3 regions of the Bradyrhizobium sp. Unk1 genome follow, and region 2 is predicted to be linked to each of the others. Evidence: predicted binding sites of a transcription regulator. Region 2 holds the regulator's gene; each other region holds the start of a gene.
The links. The regulator PhoB, encoded in region 2, activates phosphate uptake and scavenging genes when phosphate is short. The targets are predictions, from matches to a motif close to TGTCATNNANCTGTCAT.

Region 1 (7,085 bases), on a different contig from region 2:
AGCTCCTACTACAAGAAATGGTTTCTCGGGCTCGAGGAGATGCTGGTCGAGAAGGGCTATCTCACCCGCGATGAGGTCGCCGCCGGGCACGCGATGCAGCCTGCAAAGGCGCTCAAGCACGGCAAGTTCGACCTCGCCAATGTCGAGCGCGTCATGGTGCGCGGCAAGTTCGGCCGCCCTGCTCCAACCCCGGCAAAATTCAACATCGGCGATCGCGTCCGCGCCAGGAACATTCATCCGGCCACGCACACACGGCTGCCGCGTTATGTGCGCGGCCATGTCGGCGTCGTCGAGCTGAACCATGGCTGCCACGTGTTTCCGGATTCGGCGGCGATGGAGCTCGGCGAAAATCCGCAATGGCTTTACACGGTCGTCTTCGAGGGCCGCGACCTCTGGGGCGCGGACGGTGATCCGACCTTGAAGGTGTCGATCGACGCCTTCGAACCCTATCTGGACCCGGCGTGATGAGCAGCCCGGCTGCGGCCGCCGCGACGGCGGCCATTCCGAGCATTCCGCGCGATGACGACGGCCCGGTGTTCCGCGCGCCCTGGGAAGCGCATGCGTTTGCGATGGCGCTGACGCTGCACGAGCGCGGCGTGTTCACCTGGCCGGAATGGGCCGCAGCCTTGGCCTCCGAGATCAAGCGCGCGCAGGCCGCCGGTGACCCCGACACGGGCGAGACTTACTACATGCATTGGCTCGCCACGCTGGAGGGACTCGTCGCGCGCAAAGGCGTCGCATCGATGGAGACGCTGCACCGCTACCGCGACGCCTGGGATCACGCCGCCGACCGCACGCCGCACGGCAAGCCGATCGAGCTGCGGGAAGAAGATTTTCGGTAGTTCGGTAGGAGGCACGCTCGTGCCAAGCCCTCCGCTGTCATTCCCCGCGAAAGCGGGGAATCCAGTACGCCGCGGCCTCTCGACTCAAGCACGGTCTCTGGGATACTGGATCACCCGCTTTCGCGGGTGATGACACCGAATATCTGGCCTCAGCGTCCCGCCGCAAACTCCCGCCATCCCTTCGCCCGCAAACTGCACGCCGGGCACTCGCCGCATCCGTATCCCCACTCATGCTGCGCGCCGCGTTCGCCGAGATAGCAGGTGTGCGAATGCTCGCGGATGAGATCGACCAGTCCTGCGCCGCCGAGGTCGTGGGCGAGCTGCCACGTCGCCGCCTTGTCGATCCACATCAGCGGCGTATGCAGCTCGAATTGCCTGGCCATGCCGAGCGAGAGCGCGGCCTGCATGGCGCGGATGGTGTCGTCGCGGCAATCGGGATAGCCGGAATAATCGGTCTCGCACATGCCGCCGACGATGTGGGTGATGCCGCGCCGGTAGGCCAGCGCCGCGGCGAAGGTCAGGAACACCAGATTGCGGCCGGGCACGAACGTGTTCGGCAGGCCGTCGGCGCCCATCGCGATGGCGACGTCGCGCGTCAGCGCTGTCTCGGACACGGCCGCCAACGTCGGGATCGACAGCGTGTGGCTCTCGCCGAGCCTTGCGGCCCAGTCTGCGCGCAGGCCCTTGATGCCGTCGAACAGCCGGTCGCGGCAGGCAAGCTCGATGGCATGGCGCTGGCCATACTCGAAACCCAGCGTCTCCACGCGCGCAAAGCGGCTCAGCGCCCAGGCGAGGCAGGTGGTGGAGTCCTGCCCGCCGGAAAACAGCACCAGCGCGGTTTGTGATGAAAATGCGTCACTCATGGCCCGCGCTTTAGCACCTCGCCAATCTGCCGCCAATCGGTGGAAATCGGCCTGTTCCGCCGCGCCGCGCTGGGAACGGCGGGCTGGTTTTGGCATAAGGCTTTGGAGCCAGGAGACTGCCGCGCAATGACCCCTTCCCGTGACATTTCCCGCCTGATCGAGATCATGGCGGCGCTGCGCACGCCGGTGACCGGCTGCCCCTGGGACCTCGAGCAGGATTTTGCGACGATCGCGCCCTACACGATCGAGGAAGCCTATGAGGTGGTCGAGGCGATCAGCCGCGGCGATCTCGACGATCTCAGAGAGGAGCTCGGCGACCTCCTGCTCCAGGTCGTGTTCCACGCCCAGATGGCTTCAGAACAGAATGCCTTTGGCTTTGGCGACGTCGTCGAGGCCATCACCCGCAAGATGATCCGGCGTCACCCCCACGTCTTCGCCGACAAGGACGGCAACCTCGCCGCCTCCCACGTCAAGGAGGTCTGGGACCGCATCAAGGCCGAGGAGAAAGCCGAACGTGCGGCGCGCAGACCGCCGGAGGAAACGCCGACGCACAAGTCGTTGCTCTCGGGCGTCAAGGCCGGCCAGCCCGCGCTGACGCGCGCGATGGAGCTCCAGCGCAAGGCCTCCACCGTCGGCTTCGACTGGAACGACCCGCGCGCGGTGCTGGCGAAAATCCGCGAAGAAGCCGACGAGATCGAGGCGGCGCTCGACCGCAACGACAGCGAGGGGCTGGCGGAAGAGACTGGCGACTTGATGTTCGCGCTCGTCAACCTCGCCCGCCACGTCGATGCCGATCCGGAGGCCGCGCTACGCGCGACGAATGCAAAGTTCGAGCGGCGCTTCGCCTTCATCGAGCGCGCGCTCGAGGCGCAGGGGCGGACGCTGGAGCAGGCGTCGCTGGCGGAGATGGACGCGCTGTGGAACGCGGCGAAGAGTGAGGCGAAACCGCTATCAGAGACTCGCTCGCAGGCCCGTCGCTAGCGTTGCGGCATTCTCCATAGGCGTACCCGCAAGGATCGACGCGGTCGCGAAGGAGATATAGGTCAGCATCTTTTCCCGAATGCAGCGAGGCGGTCATGGCGGATCGCAGTCAAGCCATGAAACCGTCACGACAAGCAGTCTAAAGTTGAGCAACGGAGCCCGCGCAGCCGAAACCCCACGTCAGGTGAGTGCGATGCCGCTAAAGCACTATTCGGTCCTCAAGGGACGCCCGATCGCGATGCGTTTCGGCACCGGCCAGTCGCCACACTATCAAGTCCATGTCGTGGCCGACAACGCGGATTTCCGCATCGCCGTGAATGTGCAGTCAGGCGACGGAAGCGAAGTCGAGTTCCTGGTGCGATCGCACTTCGTCCATCCGATCACCGACCATCTCGCGGTGCTGCCGGAGGGCCTGCACCCGCAGCCGCCGAAGCCGGCCAGCATCGCGCTGGACTTCATTCGCGGCAATCTGATGCAGCCGCAGGAGATGATCCCTCTGCCGCTGTCCGTGCCCGGACCGGACAATGACCTCAACGAGAAGCTCGACCAGTTCGTCCAGCGCGCGCTCTCGAACGAAAGCGCGATGGTGTACGCATTCGGTGAGACATGGGGGCCGGAAACCAAGGCGGACAATTATTTCGGCTTCCGGCCGGGTCGCGGCATCCACGACATCCATATGAATCAGGGAAATCCGATCGGAAGGTTCTCGGGCGACAACGGGCCGTGGCAAGACGGCGGGCTGGTGTTCGAATTCCCGGATCAGAAGCTATGGACGGCGGTCTTCCTCAAATTCCAGACGCAGGCCTGGCACACCGACGACAAGACCGGTGACCCCATCGATCTCGGCACGCCGACACAGCCGCCAGATCCGACCGCTCCTCCGACCGGGCAAATGCCTGACGGACTCGTGCGCATCATTGCTGCACTCGTCAACGCCGTGAAGACGCCCGAGCGGGAAGTCGTCACGCTGCTTAATACGGCCGATCGCGACATCGATCTCACCGGCTGGATGCTGGCCGACAAGCAGAAGAACAAGATGGCCCTGTCAGGGAAGATCGCAGCCGGGGGCACGCTCGCCGTCGTCGTGCAGAAGCCGATGGAATTGTCGAACCAGGGCGGCATCATTTCGTTGCTGGATGAGCGTGGGATCAAGGTCCACGGCGTCGCCTATACCAAGGCGCAGGCGAAAACTCCGGGCCTGACCATTCCATTCTAGCGTTACGCGTCTGAACCCAGAAACGCGGATATGGCCGATATCGCACGCAAGCCTGTCGGGCGCACCGCGCCCTTCGGATCACGCCACGCGCGGCACGGCATCGAACCGGTTCACCACGATATCCCGCTTGGTCTCGTCCACCCGTACGGTCATGTCGAAGCGGCCGTCGTGCAGCTCCTTCACCAGCACCTCGGAATTCCTGTGCAGCCAGCTGATGCCGGCGCCGTCGGCGGCGTCGATGGAGAGATCGAGCGTGGTGCGCTTTGCGGCGAGCCGTTCCTCGATCGCGGCGAGCAGCGCGTCGACGCCCTCGCCTGACACGGCTGAGACCAGCATCGCCGGATGATCTTCCGGTCTGCGCGCTGCGATATTCAGAAGCTCTTCGCGTTGCTCGGTGTCGTAACGGTCGATCTTGTTCCAGACCTCGATGATGCGGCCGCTATCGTCAGGATTGATGCCGAGCTGGCGCAGCACGGCGTCGACGTCGCTCTGCTGGGCCTCGGCATCCTCGTGCGAGATGTCGCGCACATGCAGGATGACGTCGGCCTCCAGCACCTCTTCCAGCGTGGCACGGAAAGCGGCGACGAGCTGGGTCGGCAGGTTGGAGATGAAGCCGACGGTGTCGGACAGCATCGCCTTGCCGCCATGCGGCAAAGTGAGCGCGCGTAGCGTCGGATCGAGTGTGGCGAACAGCATGTCGGCGGCCTGAACGTCGGCGCGGGTCAGGCGGTTGAACAGTGTCGACTTGCCGGCATTGGTGTAGCCGACCAGCGCAACCACGCGATACGGCACGCGCTGGCGGCCGGCACGATGCAGCCGCCGCGTCGCCTGCACCTTCTTCAGCTCGCCCTCGAGTTTCGAGATGCGCTCCTGGATCAGGCGGCGGTCGGCCTCGATCTGGGTCTCGCCGGGACCGCCCATGAAACCGAAACCGCCGCGCTGGCGTTCCAGATGGGTCCAGGAGCGAACGAGGCGCGAGCGCTGGTAGTTGAGATGCGCAAGCTCGACCTGGAGCGAGCCTTCCTTGGTCTTGGCGCGGCGGCCGAAGATTTCCAGGATGAGCCCGGTGCGGTCGAGCACCTTGGCGTGCAACTCCTTCTCGAGATTGCGCTGCTGGATCGGCGCCAGCGCGCAATCCATCACCACGAGCTCGACGTCGAGGCTCTTGGCCAGCGCGGCGATCTCCTCGACCTTGCCCTTGCCGATATAGGTCGCGGGGCGGATCTGGCTGATCGGCGCGATGATGGCATCGGCAATGACGAGGTCGATCGCGCGCGCGAGGCCGGCGGCCTCATCGAGCCGGGCCTCCGCGTCACGCTGAACATGGCTTTCCGATTGCGCATCGGCACCGCCCGCGCGCACACGCAAGTAGGGGCCGATGACAAGCACCCGCCCCGTCTGCTTCGCCCCTGCCGACCGCGGACGGTCGGCCTCCCCGTCGAAATTCCGGGGTTCCAATCAGGTCACTCTCAAGCCGGCTGATCCTCGCCGCCTTCGAACAACTGGATCGGAGCGCCCGGCATGATGGTCGAGATCGCATGCTTGTAGACAAGCTGCGAGTGACCGTCGCGCCGAAGCAGCAAACAGAAATTGTCGAACCAGGTCACGATGCCCTGGAGCTTCACTCCGTTGACCAGAAAGATCGTCAGTGGCGTCTTGGTTTTGCGAACGTGATTGAGGAAGGTGTCCTGTAGGTTTTGTGCGCGGTCTGCCGCCATTGTTTTTTTCTCGCTTTGAGTTTCTTTTTATTGCGCCGGTTGCGGCCCTCTTTGTGACATTCGGGGCCTCTTCCGGTTGCTATTCCTCATGAGATCCCCCTCGGAGGAACAGCGGTTCAATTAGAGGACAGGACGGGTTATTAGGCAAGCCGCTTCACGCGGCAGGCCACGCCCAATTGCCCCGAAAAACTACGGAAATCGATGATTTTCCTCGCGAATCCCTGAGGTGCGGCCGCGACGTCGCGGTGTCAGCCGACACCGAGCGCCTTCAGCTTCCGGTGCAACGCCGAACGTTCCATGCCAACAAACTCAGCCGTGCGAGAAATATTTCCTGAAAAACGGCTGATCTGTGCAATCAAATAGTCGCGCTCGAACACTTCGCGCGCTTCGCGCAGCGGCAGCCCCATGATGTGCTCGCCATTGTTGCTGGTCGGCATCGCCGGCACCATCGAGCCGACGTCCTGCGGCAGCATGTCGGCGGTGATGATTACCTCCGGTCCACCCGCGGCCAGAATCATGACTCTCTCAACGTTATTGCGGAGCTGGCGCACATTGCCGGGCCAGACATGCGATTGCAGCACCGCCATCGCGTCCTGCCCGATCTGCCGCTTGGGCAGGCCGCTACCGGCCGAGATCTGATCCATGAAATAGTCGATCAATTCCGGAATGTCCTCGCGCCGCTCCGAGAGCGCGGGCACGCGGATCGGCACCACCGAGAGCCGATGATAGAGGTCTTCGCGGAAATGGCCGGCCGCGATCTCCTCCTCGAGATTTCGCGCGGTGGAGGAGATGATGCGGACGTCGACCTGCACCTTGGCGGTGCCGCCGACGCGCTGGAATGACTGCTCGACCAGCACGCGCAAAATCTTGTTCTGGGTCTCGCGCGGCATGTCCGCGATCTCGTCGATGAACAGCGTGCCGCCATGGGCTTCCTCGAGCGCGCCGGGCTTGCGCGCCTGCTCGCCGTTGGATTGCTCGACACCGAACATCTCGTGCTCCATGCGCTCCGGCGTGATCGCGGCGGCGTTGATCACGACGAACGGACCGTCGGCACGGCCCGAGGCCGTATGCAGCGTGCGCGCGGTCAGCTCCTTGCCGGCGCCGGCCGGGCCGACGATCAGGATGCGGCTGTTGGCCTTGGCCGCGCGGTCGATGGTCTGGCGCAGCTGGTTCATGCTCGGCGAGCGGCCGACGAGCGAGCTTGCGCTCGGCGCGAGCTGCTTCAGCTCCTTGACCTCGCGCTTGAGCCGCGAGTTCTCGAGCGCTCTGTTCGCGACCAGGATCAGCCGGTCGGCCTTGAACGGCTTCTCGATGAAGTCGTAGGCGCCGCGCTTGATCGCGGCGACCGCGGTCTCGATGTTGCCGTGGCCGGAGATCATCACGACCGGCAGATCGGCATTGTCCTTCTTGACCTGCTCCAGCAGCTGCAAGCCGTCGAGCTTGGAGCCCTGGAGCCAGATGTCGA
Region 2 (7,085 bases):
GGAGCGTAGCGCAATCCGGGACCACTCCAACTGCGGACACAAACCCGGATTTCGCTGCGCTCCATCCGGGCTACAAGTGAGATTACTTCACCGCGTCAAAGCACCAGGCCAGAATGCCCTTCTGCGCATGCAGGCGGTTTTCGGCCTCGTCGAACACGACCGATTGCGGGCCGTCGATCACCTCGTCCGTGACTTCCTCGCCGCGATGGGCGGGCAGGCAATGCATGAACAGCGCATCGGGCCTGGCCAGCGACATCAGCTTCGCATTGACCTGATAGGGCTTGAGCACGTTGTGACGGTGCTCGCCCTCCTTGTCGCCCATCGACACCCAGGTGTCGGTGACGACGCAGTCGGCGCCCTTCACGGCGGCCTCGGGATCGGTGCCGAGCACGATCGGCGCGCCGGTGGCCTTGATGAAGTCCCGCATCACCTTTTTCGGCGCAAGCTCCGGCGGCGTCGCGACATTGAGCTTGAACTTGAAACGCTCGGCGGCATGCGCCCAGGACGCCAGCACATTGTTGTCGTCGCCGGTCCAGGCCACCGTCCTGCCCTCGATCGGGCCGCGATGCTCTTCGTAGGTCATGAGGTCGGCCATCACCTGGCAAGGGTGCGAGCGCCGCGTCAGGCCGTTGATGACGGGCACCGTCGCATATTCCGCCAGCTCCAGCAGGGCCTCGTGATTGAGGATGCGGATCATGATGGCGTCGACATAGCGCGACAGCACGCGCGCCGTGTCGGCGATGGTCTCGCCGCGGCCGAGCTGCATCTCGGCGCCGGTCAGCATGATGGGCTCGCCACCGAGCTGGCGCATGGCGACGTCGAACGAGACGCGGGTGCGGGTGGAGGGACGCTCGAAGATCATCGCCAGCGTCTTGCCTTCCAGCGGCTTCACCGGCTGGTGCGCTTTCTGCTTCGCCTTCATGGCGGAGGAGGCCGCGAGCATGCTCTTGAGCTCCGACAGCGGGAGCTCGTTGATATCCAGAAAGTGCTTCGGGGACTTGCTCATCAGCTTGCCGCCCGCTTGGTCTGACTGGACGAGATCGCGGCGCAGGCGCGTTCGAGCCGACCGACGCTGTCCTCGATTTCGGCTTCGGTGACGATCAAGGGCGGCAGGAAGCGCACGACATTGTCGCCGGCGCCGACCGTGAGCAATTTCTCGTTGCGCAGCGCCGCGCCGAGATCGCCTGACGGCACCACGGCCTTGATGCCGATCAGAAGGCCTTCGCCGCGCACTTCGCTGACGATGTCAGGATAACGATCGATCACGGAGGCGAGCTTCTGCTTGAGCAGCAGCGACATCTTCTGCACGTGATCGAAGAAGCCGGGCTTGAGCATGACGTCGAGCACGGCGTTGGCAGCCGAGATCGCGAGCGGATTGCCGCCGAAGGTCGAGCCGTGCGAGCCGGGCCCCATGCCGGCAGCCGCGTCCGCGGTCGCCAGCACCGCGCCGATCGGGAAGCCGCCGCCAAGCGCCTTGGCCAGCGACATCACGTCAGGCGTGACGCCGGTGCGGCGATGCGCGAACAGATCGCCGGTGCGGCCCATGCCGGTCTGCACCTCGTCGAACGCGAGCAGCAGACCCTTCTCGTCGCAGAGCTGGCGCAACGCCCTCAGGAAGGCGGGCGTTGCCGAACGCACGCCGCCCTCGCCCTGGATCGGCTCAATCAGGATGCCGGCGGTCTGCGGACCGATCGCCTTCTTGACGGCTTCGATATCACCATGCGGGACCTGGTCGAAGCCGTCCATCGGCGGGCCGAACCCCTCGAGATATTTTGCCGAACCGGTCGCGGCGAGCGTTGCCAGCGTGCGGCCGTGGAAGGCGCCTTCGAAGGTGATGATGCGGTAACGTTCCGGATGCCCCTTTGAGAAGTGATGATGGCGGACCAGCTTGATCACACCTTCCAGCGCTTCAGCGCCGGAATTGCAGAAGAACACGAAGTCCGCGAAGCTTTCATTGCACAGACGCGCGGCAAGCTTCTCGCCGTCCGGGCTCTGGAACAGGTTCGACATGTGCCAGAGTTTGGTGGCCTGCTCCTGCAACGCCTTGACCAACGCAGGATGAGCATGGCCGAGCGCATTCACCGCCACGCCCGAGGTGAAATCGAGATAGCGATCGCCGTTGGTCGCAATCAGCCAGCAGCCTTCGCCGCGCTCGAAACCGAGGTCGGACCTGGCGAAAACGGGGAGCAAGTGCGGCGCTGCGCTGTTAGTCATGACGATCACTTGAATGTTGCGGACGGTGTGAGCGTGCATTGCGCAACGCACCATTGACCGGCCCGGAAAACGAAACGTGCCGCCTTTTAAGGGCGGCACGCACGACTATCTTATGCCTGGTGAAACCGGTGTCAATGCCGCCCGGAAAGCCTCGCGAAACGCAGAATCCGTAGTCTTGCGGTGTCGATTTTGCGTATTTCCGCCACGGAACATGTGGAAGCGAGTCGGCGGACTCTTGCGCGTGAGTCACGCCATATTGTAGCGTTTGGCTTGTCAGATACGACATCTCGTGCAGCAGTTCTGATCCTCTAAGTCCTCATGTACCGGCGTAAGCGTTCGGGCGCATCTGGCGCGCCCGGCGAGCCTTAAGGGATTCTGGCGGCACGGGTTTTTCGAAGCTTAGGCATTCGCCGTGCGGCCGCCAGGATGGCAGGCGCCGGCGAAGGAAAGGGTGCAATGACCGTTTTGACCTGGTCGGATGATCGCGTCGAGCAGCTGAAAAAGCTCTGGGAGGCCGGACTTTCGGCCAGCCAGATCGCCGCTGAACTCGGGAATGTGACCCGCAATGCCGTGATCGGCAAGGTGCACCGGCTCGGCCTGTCGGGCCGCGCCAAGAGCCCTTCATCGGCAGCGCCCCGGCCGCGCAAGGCGCGCCCCGCCCAGCACATGATGCGGGTGACCCGCCCGATCGCGCGCGGCAACACCGCGCTGGCGCAGGCCTTCGAGGTCGAGGTCGAGGCCGAACCGGTCACCTACGACAACGTCGTGCCGATGAGCCAGCGGCTGTCGCTGCTGGAGCTGAACGAGGCCACCTGCCACTGGCCGGTCGGCGATCCCTCGAGCCCGGATTTCTTCTTCTGCGGCGGCAAGGCGCTCTCCGGCCTGCCCTACTGCGCCCAGCACTCGCGCGTGGCGTATCAGCCCGCGGCCGATCGCCGTCGCGCGCCGGCGAAGCCGGGTCCGCGCTGAGTTAGCTCCAGACAACCTTGTCCCGGCACAGGGCTGGGACGATCGAGCAAGAAAAAAGCGCGCCACCCGGCGCGCTTTTTGTTTGCTGGCTTGCGGCGGACCCTACGCCTGCTCCGCCTTCGCAAAGCGATCGTCCAGTGCGTAGCCCGCGCCGCGGACGGTGCGGATCGGGTCCTGCTCGCGGCCGAGATTGAGCAGCTTGCGCAGGCGGCCGATATGGACGTCGACGGTGCGCTCGTCGATGTAGATGTCACGGCCCCAGACGCTGTCGAGCAGCTGCTCGCGCGAGAACACGCGGCCGGGATGCTCCAGGAAGAACTCCAGCAGGCGATATTCGGTTGGACCGAGATCGATCGGCCGGCCCGAACGCGCCACGCGGCGCTTGTCGCGGTCGAGCTCGATGTCGCCATAGGCGAGCACCGTGGCGAGCCGCTCCGGGCTGGCGCGCCTGAGCAGGCCCTTCACGCGTGCCAGCAGCTCCGGCACCGAGAACGGCTTGACGATGTAGTCATCGGCGCCGGTCGCAAGGCCCCGCACCCGCTCGCTCTCCTCGCCACGCGCGGTGAGCATGATGATCGGGAGCTGCTTGGTCTCGGGCCGGGTGCGCAGCCGCCGGCACAGCTCGATGCCGGAGAGGCCCGGCAGCATCCAGTCGAGCACGATCAAATCGGGGATGTGCTCCTTGAGGCGGGTGTCGGCATCGTCGCCGCGCATCACCGTCTCGACGTCATAGCCGTCGCCTTCGAGGTTGTAGCGGAGAAGCTCGGTGAGAGCTTCCTCGTCCTCAACCACCATAATGCGTGCGCCCATGGTGTCGTCGCTCCTTAAGTGTTCGGGACCGTCGTGGCGAAGGTCGTCATGTCGCCCTTCGGCCGCTTGTCGGTGATCGCCTGGCCCTCGATCATGTAGAACACGGTCTCGGCGATGTTGGTGGCGTGGTCACCGATGCGCTCGATGTTCTTGGCGCAGAACATCAGATGGATGCAGAACGAGATGTTGCGCGGATCCTCCATCATGTAGGTGAGGAGCTCGCGGAACAGCGAGGTGCAGATGGCGTCGACTTCCTCGTCGCCCTTCCACACCGCCATCGCCGCCGGCAGATCGTGCGCGGCATAGGCATCCAGCACCGACTTGACCTGCTGCTGCACGAGGTCGGTCATGTGCTCCAGGCCGCGGAACAGCTTGAGCGGATGGAAATCGGTCTCCAGCGCCGCGACGCGCTTGCCCATGTTCTTGGCGAGGTCGCCGATCCGCTCGAGATCGGTCGCGACGCGCATGGCGCCGACGATCTCGCGCAGATCCACCGCCATCGGCTGGCGGCGCGCGATGGTGAGCACGGCGCGCTCCTCGATCTTCTTCTGAAGCGCGTCGAGCTCGGCGTCGATGGTGACGACACGCTGGCCGAGCGCGACGTCACGGCGGATCAGCGCGTCGACGGAATCGACGATCATGCGCTCGGCGATGCCGCCCATCTCGGCGACCAGGCGCGTGAGCTCCTGGAGGTCGGTGTCGAAGGCCTTTGCGGTATGTTCAGAACCCATGTTCCGTCTCCTCAGCCGAACCGGCCGGTGATGTAATCCTGCGTGCGCCGGTCGGTCGGCGACGTGAAGATCTTGCTGGTGTCGTCGAACTCGATCAGCTCGCCGAGATACATGAAGGCGGTCTTGTCGGAGACGCGCGCCGCCTGCTGCATGTTGTGGGTGACGATCGCGATCGTGTAGTTCTCGGACAGCTCCTGGATCAGTTCCTCGACCTTCGCGGTCGAGATCGGGTCGAGCGCCGAGCAGGGCTCGTCGAACAGGATCACCTCGGGCCGCACCGCGACCGTGCGGGCGATGCAGAGGCGCTGCTGCTGGCCGCCGGAGAGCGACAGGCCGGAGGCGTTGAGTTTGTCCTTGACCTCGTTCCACAGCGCGCCGCCGCGCAGCGCCTTCTCGACGCGGTCGTCCATCTCGGACTTCGAGATCTTCTCGTAGAGACGGATGCCGAAGGCGATGTTTTCGTAGATCGTCATCGGGAACGGCGTCGGCTTCTGGAACACCATGCCGACGCGGGCGCGCAGCAGATTGAGGTCCAGCTTGGGGTCGAGGATGTTGGTCTGGTCGAGCATGAGCTGACCGGTGACGCGCTGGCCCGGATAGAGGTCGTACATCCGGTTGAAGATGCGCAGCAGGGTGGACTTGCCGCAGCCCGACGGACCGATGAACGCCGTGACGCGGTTGGTGCCGAGCGCCAGATTGATGTTCTTCAGCGCGTGGTGCTCGCCATAATAGAAGTTGAGGTTGCGCACCGTCACCTTGGCCGGGGCTTCGGGCAGCACCGGCGCCTGGGGCAGGCCACCGGCCGCGCTCATCGATACGGAAAGCTCACTCATTTTGCGGTCCTCTCGGCGCCAAGGATGCGCGCACCAATATTCAGGGCAAGAACGGTCAGGGTGATCAGCAGCGCGCCGCTCCAGGCAAGCTGCTTCCAATAGGCGTAGGGGCTCTGCACGAAGTTGTTGATGGTGACCGGCAGGTTCGCCATCGTCTTGTTCAGGCCGAGGCTGAAGAACTGGTTCGACAGCGCGGTAAAGAGCAGCGGCGCGGTCTCGCCGGCGACGCGGGCAGTCGCGAGCAGCACGCCGGTGATGAGACCCGATCGGGCGGCACGATAAGCAATGCGCTTGATCACCAGCGAGCGCGGCAGCCCGAGCGCGGACGCCGCCTCGCGCAGCGCGTTCGGCACCAGCAGCAGCATGTCCTCGGTGGTGCGCAGCACCACCGGGATGACGATGACGGCGAGCGCGAGCGCGCCTGCGATCGCCGAGAAGCCGCGCATCGGCACCACCACCGCGCCGTAGATGAACAGGCCGATGATGATCGAGGGCGCCGACAGCAGGATGTCGTTGATGAAGCGGATCACCGAGGTCAGGCGGTCGTTGCGGCCGTACTCGGCGAGATAGGTGCCGGCGAACAGGCCGAGCGGCGCGCCGATGCCGACGCCGAGCACGGTCATGATGATCGAGCCGACGATGGCGTTGCGCAGGCCGCCTTCGGTCGAGCCCGGAGGCGGCGTGTCCGCGACGAAGAGCTCCAGGTTCAGACCGGCGATGCCGTTGTAGAGCAGCGTGATCAGGATCAGCGCAAGCCAGGTGACGCCGAAGGCGGCGGCGCCCATGCAGAGCCCGCGAACAACGATGTCCTTGCGGCGGCGGCGTGAATAGATCGGGTTCATGGCGCTAGTTCCCCGCCTTCTTTTCCAGCCGCATCAGCATCAACCTCGCCGCTGCGAGCACGAAGAATGTCAGCACGAACAGCAGCAGGCCGAGCAGGATCAGGCCGGACTGGTGCAGGCCGTCGCTCTCGGCAAACTCGGATGCGATCGCCGCCGAGATCGTGGTGCCCGGGGCGAAGATCGAGGAGGAGATCCGGAACGAGTTGCCGATGATGAAGGTCACGGCCATGGTCTCGCCGAGCGCGCGGCCCAGCGCCAGCATGACGCCGCCGATGACGCCGACGCGGGTGTAGGGGATCACCACGCTGCGGACGACTTCCCAGGTGGTGCAGCCGACGCCGTAGGCGGCTTCCTTCAGCACCGGCGGCACCGTCTTGAACACGTCGACCGAGATCGAGGTGATGAAGGGCAGCACCATGATCGCGAGGATCAGCGCGGCGTTGAACAGGCTGAGATAGGACGGGGGACCTGCGAAGATGGCGCCCAGCACGGGGACGCCGTCGAAGATCTTGATCATGAAGGGCTGGAAGGTGTTGGCCAGGAACGGGCCCAGCACGAAGAAGCCCCACATGCCGTAGATGATCGAGGGGATGCCGGCGAGCAGCTCGATCGCCATGCCGATCGGGCGGCGCAGCCATTGCGGGCAGAGCTCGGTGAGGAAGATCGCAATGCCGAGACCCACGGGA
Region 3 (7,085 bases), on a different contig from region 2:
TCGCCGACGAAATCGCCCTGCGCATCGGTCCGGACCGAGATGCCGTAGCCTTCGAACCAGGTGCGGTAGCGCGGATCCTCCGTGGTCGCCGAGGCGCCGCCCCCACCGGGATTGGTGCGCGATGCACGGTTGACGCCGCCGGAGGCCTGGTTGCCGAGCCGCTCCAGGAAATTGGAGCCAAGATTGAGCGCACTGTTGCCGGCCGACTGGTCGTAATTGGTCGCGGTCGGCATGGGGGTCGGTGACGCCGTGGGTGTCGGGGTCGGGGTCGGCGTGGGCGTCGGAGTCTGCGCGAAGGCCGATGTCGCCGACATCATCACGACGAGCACAAGCGCCATGGCGAGCGCAGCCGCGATCCGGCGGACACGGCTCAGCCCGACTGTCTGCCGTGTCCCGGAGAGCTGCAGGGCGCAGCGCATGACGACTAATCCCGAAGCAAAGTGGCGGAGCGCAAAAATGCAACACGAAGGGCGCGCGCTTGCGGCGATTTGTGCCGAACTGCCACGCAGGGTCAACCGGTTGGCGCGCTACAGCGGAGGCTATTGCCTCGATTGTGGTTCCCTTGCCACAGGTCGCAAATTGCAGAGAGCGAGATTCGCCGCGATCTTGAAATCCGCGCGCGGCTTGCTAACGGGCGATTTTCATGTTGCAATATCGGACACAATCGGAATTGGCCGCTCGGCTGTGCGTTTCGCGACATTGAGACTCGAACAGACTACCGGAAGCCCGTTTGTGGCGTGGCACGCGAAACTGCGGCCGCGTCTTTTTTGTATCTAGTGGAGGAGATGAGCGATGCCGCAAAAGGGCACCGTCAAATGGTTCAACCCGACCAAGGGCTATGGGTTCATCAAGCCGAACGGCAGCGATAAGGACGTGTTCGTCCATATCTCGGCCGTCGAGCGTGCCGGACTCTCGACCCTCAATGAGAACCAGGTGGTTGAATACGACCTCGTGGAGAACCGCGGCAAAGCATCCGCGGAGAACCTCAAGGTCTCCTGATTTCTCTCAAAGCTTCGCGCGAGAGATCGTGACGATGCCCCCGGCTCTGCCGGGGGATTTTGTTTGCGAAGCCGAAACACGGTGCGATGGCGCTTCAGCGCACCACCGGCGCAACTAGAAAATTCTCGGACGGTCCGCTGCCGTCCGTCTTGCACACATCGCCCTCGATCCGGACCTTACCGGTCGCGAGCAGCCGCAGCGCCTCGGGATAGATGCGGTGCTCCACCTCGAGAATGCGCTCCGACAGCGTAGCGCCCGTGTCATGGTCGCTGACGGGCACCGCGCCCTGCATCACGATCGGGCCGGCATCCGTCTCGGGGATCACGAAATGCACTGTCGCGCCAGACAGTTTGACGCCGGCGCGCAAAGCCTGACCATGCGGATCCAAACCAGGGAACGACGGCAACAGCGAGGGATGGATGTTGAGCATCCGTCCGTACCAGGACTTGGTGAACTCGGCCGTGAACAGGCGCATGAACCCGCCGAGACATATCAGCTCGATGCCGTGCTCATCGAGCGCGGCCTGCAGCAGCTTTTCGAAGCCGGCGCGGTCCTTGCCAAACGGCTTGCTCTCGATCACCAGCGTGTTCACGCCGCTCGCCTTGGCGCGTTCGAGCCCCGGAGCGGAGGCCTTGTTCGAGATGACGAGCGAGATTTCCGCCGGAAACTCCGCTGCAGCAGCGGCCCTGATCAGCGCGGACATGTTGGAGCCGCGGCCGGAAATCAGGATGGCGACGCGCCGCTTCATCACAGCGCCAGTCATCACAGCGCCAGGTCGAGGTGGCCGTTGTAGACGACGCGGTGCTCGCCCTCGGCCGGGATCACGGTACCGAGTTGCGCCACCGTTTCACCGGCATCGCTGAAGACCTGCACGACCTCTTCGACCTTGTCGGGCTCGACGATCGCGATCATGCCGATGCCGCAGTTGAAAGTGCGCAGCATTTCGAGCTCGGCGATGCCGGCTTGGGCAGCCAGCCATTTGAACACCGGCAACACCGGCAGGCGCGCCAGGTCGATGCCGACGCCGAGATGATTTGGCAGCACGCGCGGGATGTTGTCGGTGAAACCGCCGCCGGTGATGTGGGCGAGCCCCTTCACCGCGCCGGTCTCACGGATCGCGCGCAGGCAGGATTTGACGTAGAGCCGCGTCGGCGTCAGCAGCGCGCCGCCGAGGGTCATCACGGGAGAAAAAGGCGCCGGCGCCTCGAAGCTGAGGCCGGACTGCTCGACGATCTTGCGCACCAGGGAGAAGCCGTTGGAATGCACGCCCGACGAGGCAAGGCCGATCACGGCATCGCCCGCGGCGATGTCCTTGCGCGGCAACAAGGTACCGCGCTCGGCGGCACCGACGGCAAAGCCGCCGAGGTCGTAGTCGCCGTCCTTGTAGAGGCCGGGCATCTCCGCGGTCTCGCCCCCGATCAGGGCGCAGCCGGATTCGCGGCAGCCTTCGGCGACACCGGCGACGATCGAGGCGGTCGCCTCCGGGTCGAGCTTGCCGCAGGCGAAATAGTCGAGGAAGAACAACGGCTCGGCGCCCTGCACCACGAGGTCGTTGACGCTCATGGCGACGAGGTCGATGCCGATGCCGCCATGCAGGCCGGTCTCGATCGCGATCTTGACCTTGGTGCCGACGCCGTCGGTCGCGGCGACCAGGACGGGGTCCTTGAAACCGGCCGCCTTGAGGTCGAACAGGCCACCGAAGCCGCCGATCTCGGCGTCGGCGCCGGGCCGCGCGGTGGCGCGCACCATCGGCTTGATCAGATCGACCAAGCGGTTGCCCGCGTCGATATCGACGCCTGAATCGGCGTAAGTGAGGCCGTTTTTGCGGTCGGTCATGCCCGATTTCCAGTGGGTTTGCGGCTGGTTACGTCGAATTCCGGGGACACGCAATGGCAAGCGTGGCGCCCCGCCCTATACTATGTAGATATCAACCGGTTCAGCCTCCACCGGGGCCGGATTCGAGGTCAGACCGGGTGCCGGGAAGCGCCGCGTGAGTATTCCGAATATCATTACCCTGGGCCGCATCATGCTGGTCCCGATCATCGTCTGGGCCATCGTGTCGAGCCAAATGGAGGTGGCGTTCGCCGTCTTCCTGATCGCCGGCATCAGTGACGCGGTCGACGGCTTTCTGGCCAAGCGCTTCAACATGACGAGCGAGCTCGGCGCCTTGCTCGACCCGCTCGCCGACAAGGCCCTGCTGGTCTCGATTTACCTGTCGCTCGGCATCTGGGGCGACATCCCGCGCTGGATCGTGATCCTGGTGGTGTCGCGCGACATCATGATCGTCGCCGCCGTGATCGTGTCCTGGCTGTTCGACAAGCCGGTCGAGATGAAGCCGTCGAAGGTGTCGAAGCTCAACACTGCCGCCCAGGTGGCCTATGCAGCGCTGGTGCTGGCCTCCCTCGCCTTCGGCTTCAAGCCGTCGCCCTATGATATGATCCTGATGGGCCTCGTCACGGTCTTCACGCTCTCGTCCGTGTCGCTCTATCTCGTCGAGTGGCTACGGCACATGAGTACGATCGAGGCCAAATGAGCCGGGATACGGCCCCGCAAAAGGCCAACTCCCGCTCGATGAAGTCGAATCTCTTCAAACTAAGCCGGCGTGCCGGCACGGAGCACAGCAAGCGTGGCAGGCCGCGTTCATCCCCGACAATTGGCGTTCTCGCTTCCGCACGCGGAGAGCCTCAGCCGGGATAATTTCCTCGAAGGCCCCGCCAACGAAGCCGGTCTTGCCCTCATCGATGCCTGGCCTGAATGGCCGAACCGGATCATGTGGCTGGCCGGCCCGGAAGGAAGCGGCAAGAGCCATCTCGCCGCGATCTGGGCCGAGGCTTCCGGCGCCCGCTCGACCACAGCCAGTGGGCTGACCGCCGAAAACGTCCCTGGCGCGCTCGCCACCGGCGCGCTGGTGGTCGAGGATCTCAGGGCAAAAGAGTTCGACGAGCGGGCCCTGTTTCATCTGATGAACCTCGCCCGCGAGGATGGGGCCTACCTGCTCTTCACCGGCCGCGAGGTACCGGCGTCGCTCGAGATCGAGCTGCGCGACCTGCGCTCGCGGCTGCGCGCGGTGCCTGTGATCTCGCTGCTGCTGCCCGACGACCAGCTCTTCCGCGGCCTGATCGTCAAGTTCTGTGCCGACCGCCAGCTCGCCGTGGATGAGAGCGTGGTCAGCTATCTCGCCACCCGCCTGGAGCGGTCTTCGGCGGCCGCGCGGGAGGCCGTGGAGCTGCTCGACAGCGAGGCCCTGCGCCTCGGTCGCCCCGTCACGCGGGCCCTGGCCGCCGAGCTGCTTCGGGACGCCTGACCCCTCCACCGAGGCTCCAAGGCCGCTTGACGCGGCGCAGCGGCGGAACATCAATGTCATCGAAACGTCATCGGACTAACACATGCTCCCGCCGGTTTTGCGCATAAGTCGCAAATTGGGGCGAACTGGATGGATCGACTTCTGATGGACTCTGCGCAAGCTGTTGAAATTAAAGAGAAAACCCCGGAGACCGAGGGCCTGCCGGCGATTGCCTCGAGCCCCGAGCGCTTCATCAATCGCGAACTCTCCTGGCTGCACTTCAATCGCCGCGTTCTGGAGGAAGCAGTCAATCCCAGCCACCCCATGCTGGAGCGGGTGCGATTCCTGTCGATTTCAGCGAATAACCTCGACGAATTCTTCATGGTCCGCGTCGCCGGCATCAAGGCCCAGATCCGCGAGGGCATCGCCGAGCGCAGCCCTGACGGCCTGACGCCGTCCGAGCAGCTCGCGCTGATCAACCGCACCGTCTCGCAGCTTGCCTCTGACCAGCAGGCGATCTGGCGCGACCTGCGCGGCACGCTGGCCGACGTCGGCATCGTGCTGGTCGACGGCAAGGACGTCACCAAGGCGGAACGGTCCTGGATCGAGGACTACTTCCTCAACAACGTGTTTCCGCTGCTGACCCCGCTCGCAATCGACCCGGCTCACCCCTTCCCGTTCATTCCGAGCCTCGGCTTCACCATCGCGCTCCAGCTGACGCGCGCCGCCGACGGCAAGCAGATGAACGCGCTGATTCGTATGCCCGGCAAGATCGACCGCTTCATCCGGTTGCCGGCCGAGGGCAAGGTCGTGCGGCTGATCTCGCTCGAGCAGGCGACCGGGCTGTTCATCAACCGCCTGTTCCCCGGCTACAATCTCCACGGCCAGGGCGCCTTCCGCATCATCCGCGACTCGGAGCTCGAAATCGAGGAAGAGGCCGAAGACCTCGTCCGCCTGTTCGAGACCGCACTGAAGCGCCGCCGCCGCGGGTCGGTGATCCGGCTCGAGATCGACGGCAAGATGCCGGAGGAGCTGCGCAACTTCGTGCAGCACGCGCTGTCGGCCGCCGACGACGAGGTGTTCCTGGTCGACGGTGTGCTCGCCATGAACGAGCTCTCGCAGCTCACCCGCCTCGACCGGCCCGATCTCGAATTCACCCCGTACGTGCCGCGCCATCCCGAGCGCGTGCGCGAGCACGGCGGCGACATCTTTGCCGCGATCCGGCAGAAGGACCTCGTGGTCCACCATCCCTACGAATCATTCGACGTGGTGGTGCAGTTCCTCCAGCAGGCCACGCGCGACCCCGACGTCGTCGCGATCAAGCAGACGCTCTACCGCACCTCCAACAACTCGCCGATCGTACGCGCGCTTGCGGAAGCCGCCGAAGCCGGCAAGTCCGTCACCGCGCTGATCGAGCTGAAGGCGCGCTTCGACGAGGAGGCCAACATCCGCTGGGCCCGCGACCTCGAACGCGCCGGCGTGCAGGTCGTCTACGGCTTCCTCGAACTGAAGACGCACGCGAAGCTCTCGATGGTGGTGCGCCGCGAGGGCGGCGGCCTCACCACTTACGTCCACACCGGCACTGGCAATTATCACCCCGTCACCGCACGCATCTACACCGACCTCTCGTACTTCACCTCGGATCCGACCATCGGCCGCGACGCTGCGCGCGTGTTCAACTTCATCACCGGTTATGCCGCGCCGAGCGATCTGGAAAAGATGGCGGTGTCGCCGCTGACGTTGCGCAAGCGCATCATCGAACACATCCAGGGCGAGACCGCGCATGCGCGGCATGGCCGACCCGGCGCGGTCTGGATGAAGATGAATGCGCTGGTCGACCCCGACATCATCGACGCGCTCTACGAGGCCTCGCAAGCCGGCGTCCAGGTCGAGCTCGTCGTGCGCGGCATATGCTGCCTCAGGCCCGGCATTCCAGGCCTGTCGGAGAACATCCGCGTCAAGTCGATCATCGGGCGCTTCCTGGAACACGGCCGAATCTACTGCTTCGGCATGGGCCAGGGCCTGCCGAGCGCTAAAGCGGCTGTGTATATCTCCTCGGCCGACATGATGCCGCGCAACCTCGACCGCCGCGTCGAGGTGCTGTGTCCGCTGCAAAATCCCACGGTGCATCAGCAGGTTCTCGAACAGATCATGGTCGCGAATCTGAAGGACAATGAGCAGAGCTGGCAATTGTTGCCGGATGGGTCGTCGACGCGTATGAAGACCGCGAAGGGCGAGGAGCCTTTCAACGTCCACAACTACTTCATGACAAATCCGAGTCTATCTGGCCGTGGAAAGTCGCTCAAGGAATCCTCGCCGCGCCGTCTCACGCGCCGTAATGAACGTCATCAATCTTGATCCGGGATCGAGGACGTGAAGCGGCCGCGTAAGCGCGGCTCGAGCGTCGCGGTCATCGATATCGGTTCCAACTCGGTCCGTCTGGTCGTCTACGAGGGACTGACGCGGAGCCTCATTCCGATCTTCAACGAGAAGACGCTGTGCGGCCTCGGGCGCGAGGTGCAGAGCACGGGCCTGCTTGCGCCCGATGCCGTCGACAAGGCGCTGACCTCGCTGAAGCGGTTCCGGGCCCTGTGCCGCGTCATGCAGGTCGGTCGCGTGTTTGCGATTGCGACCGCAGCCTGCCGCGACGCCTCCAACGGCCCCGACTTCATCGCGAAAGCCGAGCGCATCTGCGCCGTGAAGATCGAGATCCTGTCGGGCCCGCGCGAGGCGCGGCTGTCGGCGCTCGGCGTGATCTCCGGCATCCATCATCCCGACGGCATCGTCGGCGATCTCGGCGGCG

Region 1: AC5ZFO_RS32725 (DUF2278 family protein) is a predicted target of PhoB. The motif match lies at 2,803-2,819, and genes of this name have one in related genera.
Region 3: AC5ZFO_RS43605 (RNA degradosome polyphosphate kinase) is a predicted target of PhoB. The motif match lies at 4,358-4,374, and genes of this name have one in related genera.

The regions. Positions count from the first base shown of each region.
Region 1 covers NZ_JCAMOP010000031.1:52,985-60,069, reverse strand. Annotated here, with positions in the region: gene nthB (nitrile hydratase subunit beta) at 1-465, shown strand, start outside; gene AC5ZFO_RS32740 (nitrile hydratase accessory protein) at 465-842, shown strand; gene queC (7-cyano-7-deazaguanine synthase QueC) at 992-1,705, opposite strand; gene mazG (nucleoside triphosphate pyrophosphohydrolase) at 1,832-2,686, shown strand; gene AC5ZFO_RS32725 (DUF2278 family protein) at 2,880-3,902, shown strand; gene hflX (GTPase HflX) at 3,981-5,360, opposite strand; gene hfq (RNA chaperone Hfq) at 5,372-5,620, opposite strand; gene ntrX (nitrogen assimilation response regulator NtrX) at 5,869-7,085, opposite strand, start outside.
Region 2 covers NZ_JCAMOP010000037.1:40,115-47,199, reverse strand. Annotated here, with positions in the region: gene argF (ornithine carbamoyltransferase) at 83-1,006, opposite strand; gene AC5ZFO_RS35545 (aspartate aminotransferase family protein) at 1,006-2,214, opposite strand; gene AC5ZFO_RS35540 (GcrA family cell cycle regulator) at 2,671-3,183, shown strand; gene phoB (phosphate regulon transcriptional regulator PhoB) at 3,286-3,993, opposite strand; gene phoU (phosphate signaling complex protein PhoU) at 4,008-4,724, opposite strand; gene pstB (phosphate ABC transporter ATP-binding protein PstB) at 4,736-5,557, opposite strand; gene pstA (phosphate ABC transporter permease PstA) at 5,554-6,399, opposite strand; gene pstC (phosphate ABC transporter permease subunit PstC) at 6,404-7,085, opposite strand, start outside.
Region 3 covers NZ_JCAMOP010000064.1:8,753-15,837, forward strand. Annotated here, with positions in the region: gene AC5ZFO_RS43575 (autotransporter outer membrane beta-barrel domain-containing protein) at 1-419, opposite strand, end outside; gene AC5ZFO_RS43580 (cold-shock protein) at 793-999, shown strand; gene purN (phosphoribosylglycinamide formyltransferase) at 1,094-1,747, opposite strand; gene purM (phosphoribosylformylglycinamidine cyclo-ligase) at 1,762-2,835, opposite strand; gene AC5ZFO_RS43595 (CDP-alcohol phosphatidyltransferase family protein) at 2,990-3,532, shown strand; gene AC5ZFO_RS43600 (P-loop NTPase family protein) at 3,626-4,303, shown strand; gene AC5ZFO_RS43605 (RNA degradosome polyphosphate kinase) at 4,448-6,640, shown strand; gene ppx (exopolyphosphatase) at 6,656-7,085, shown strand, end outside.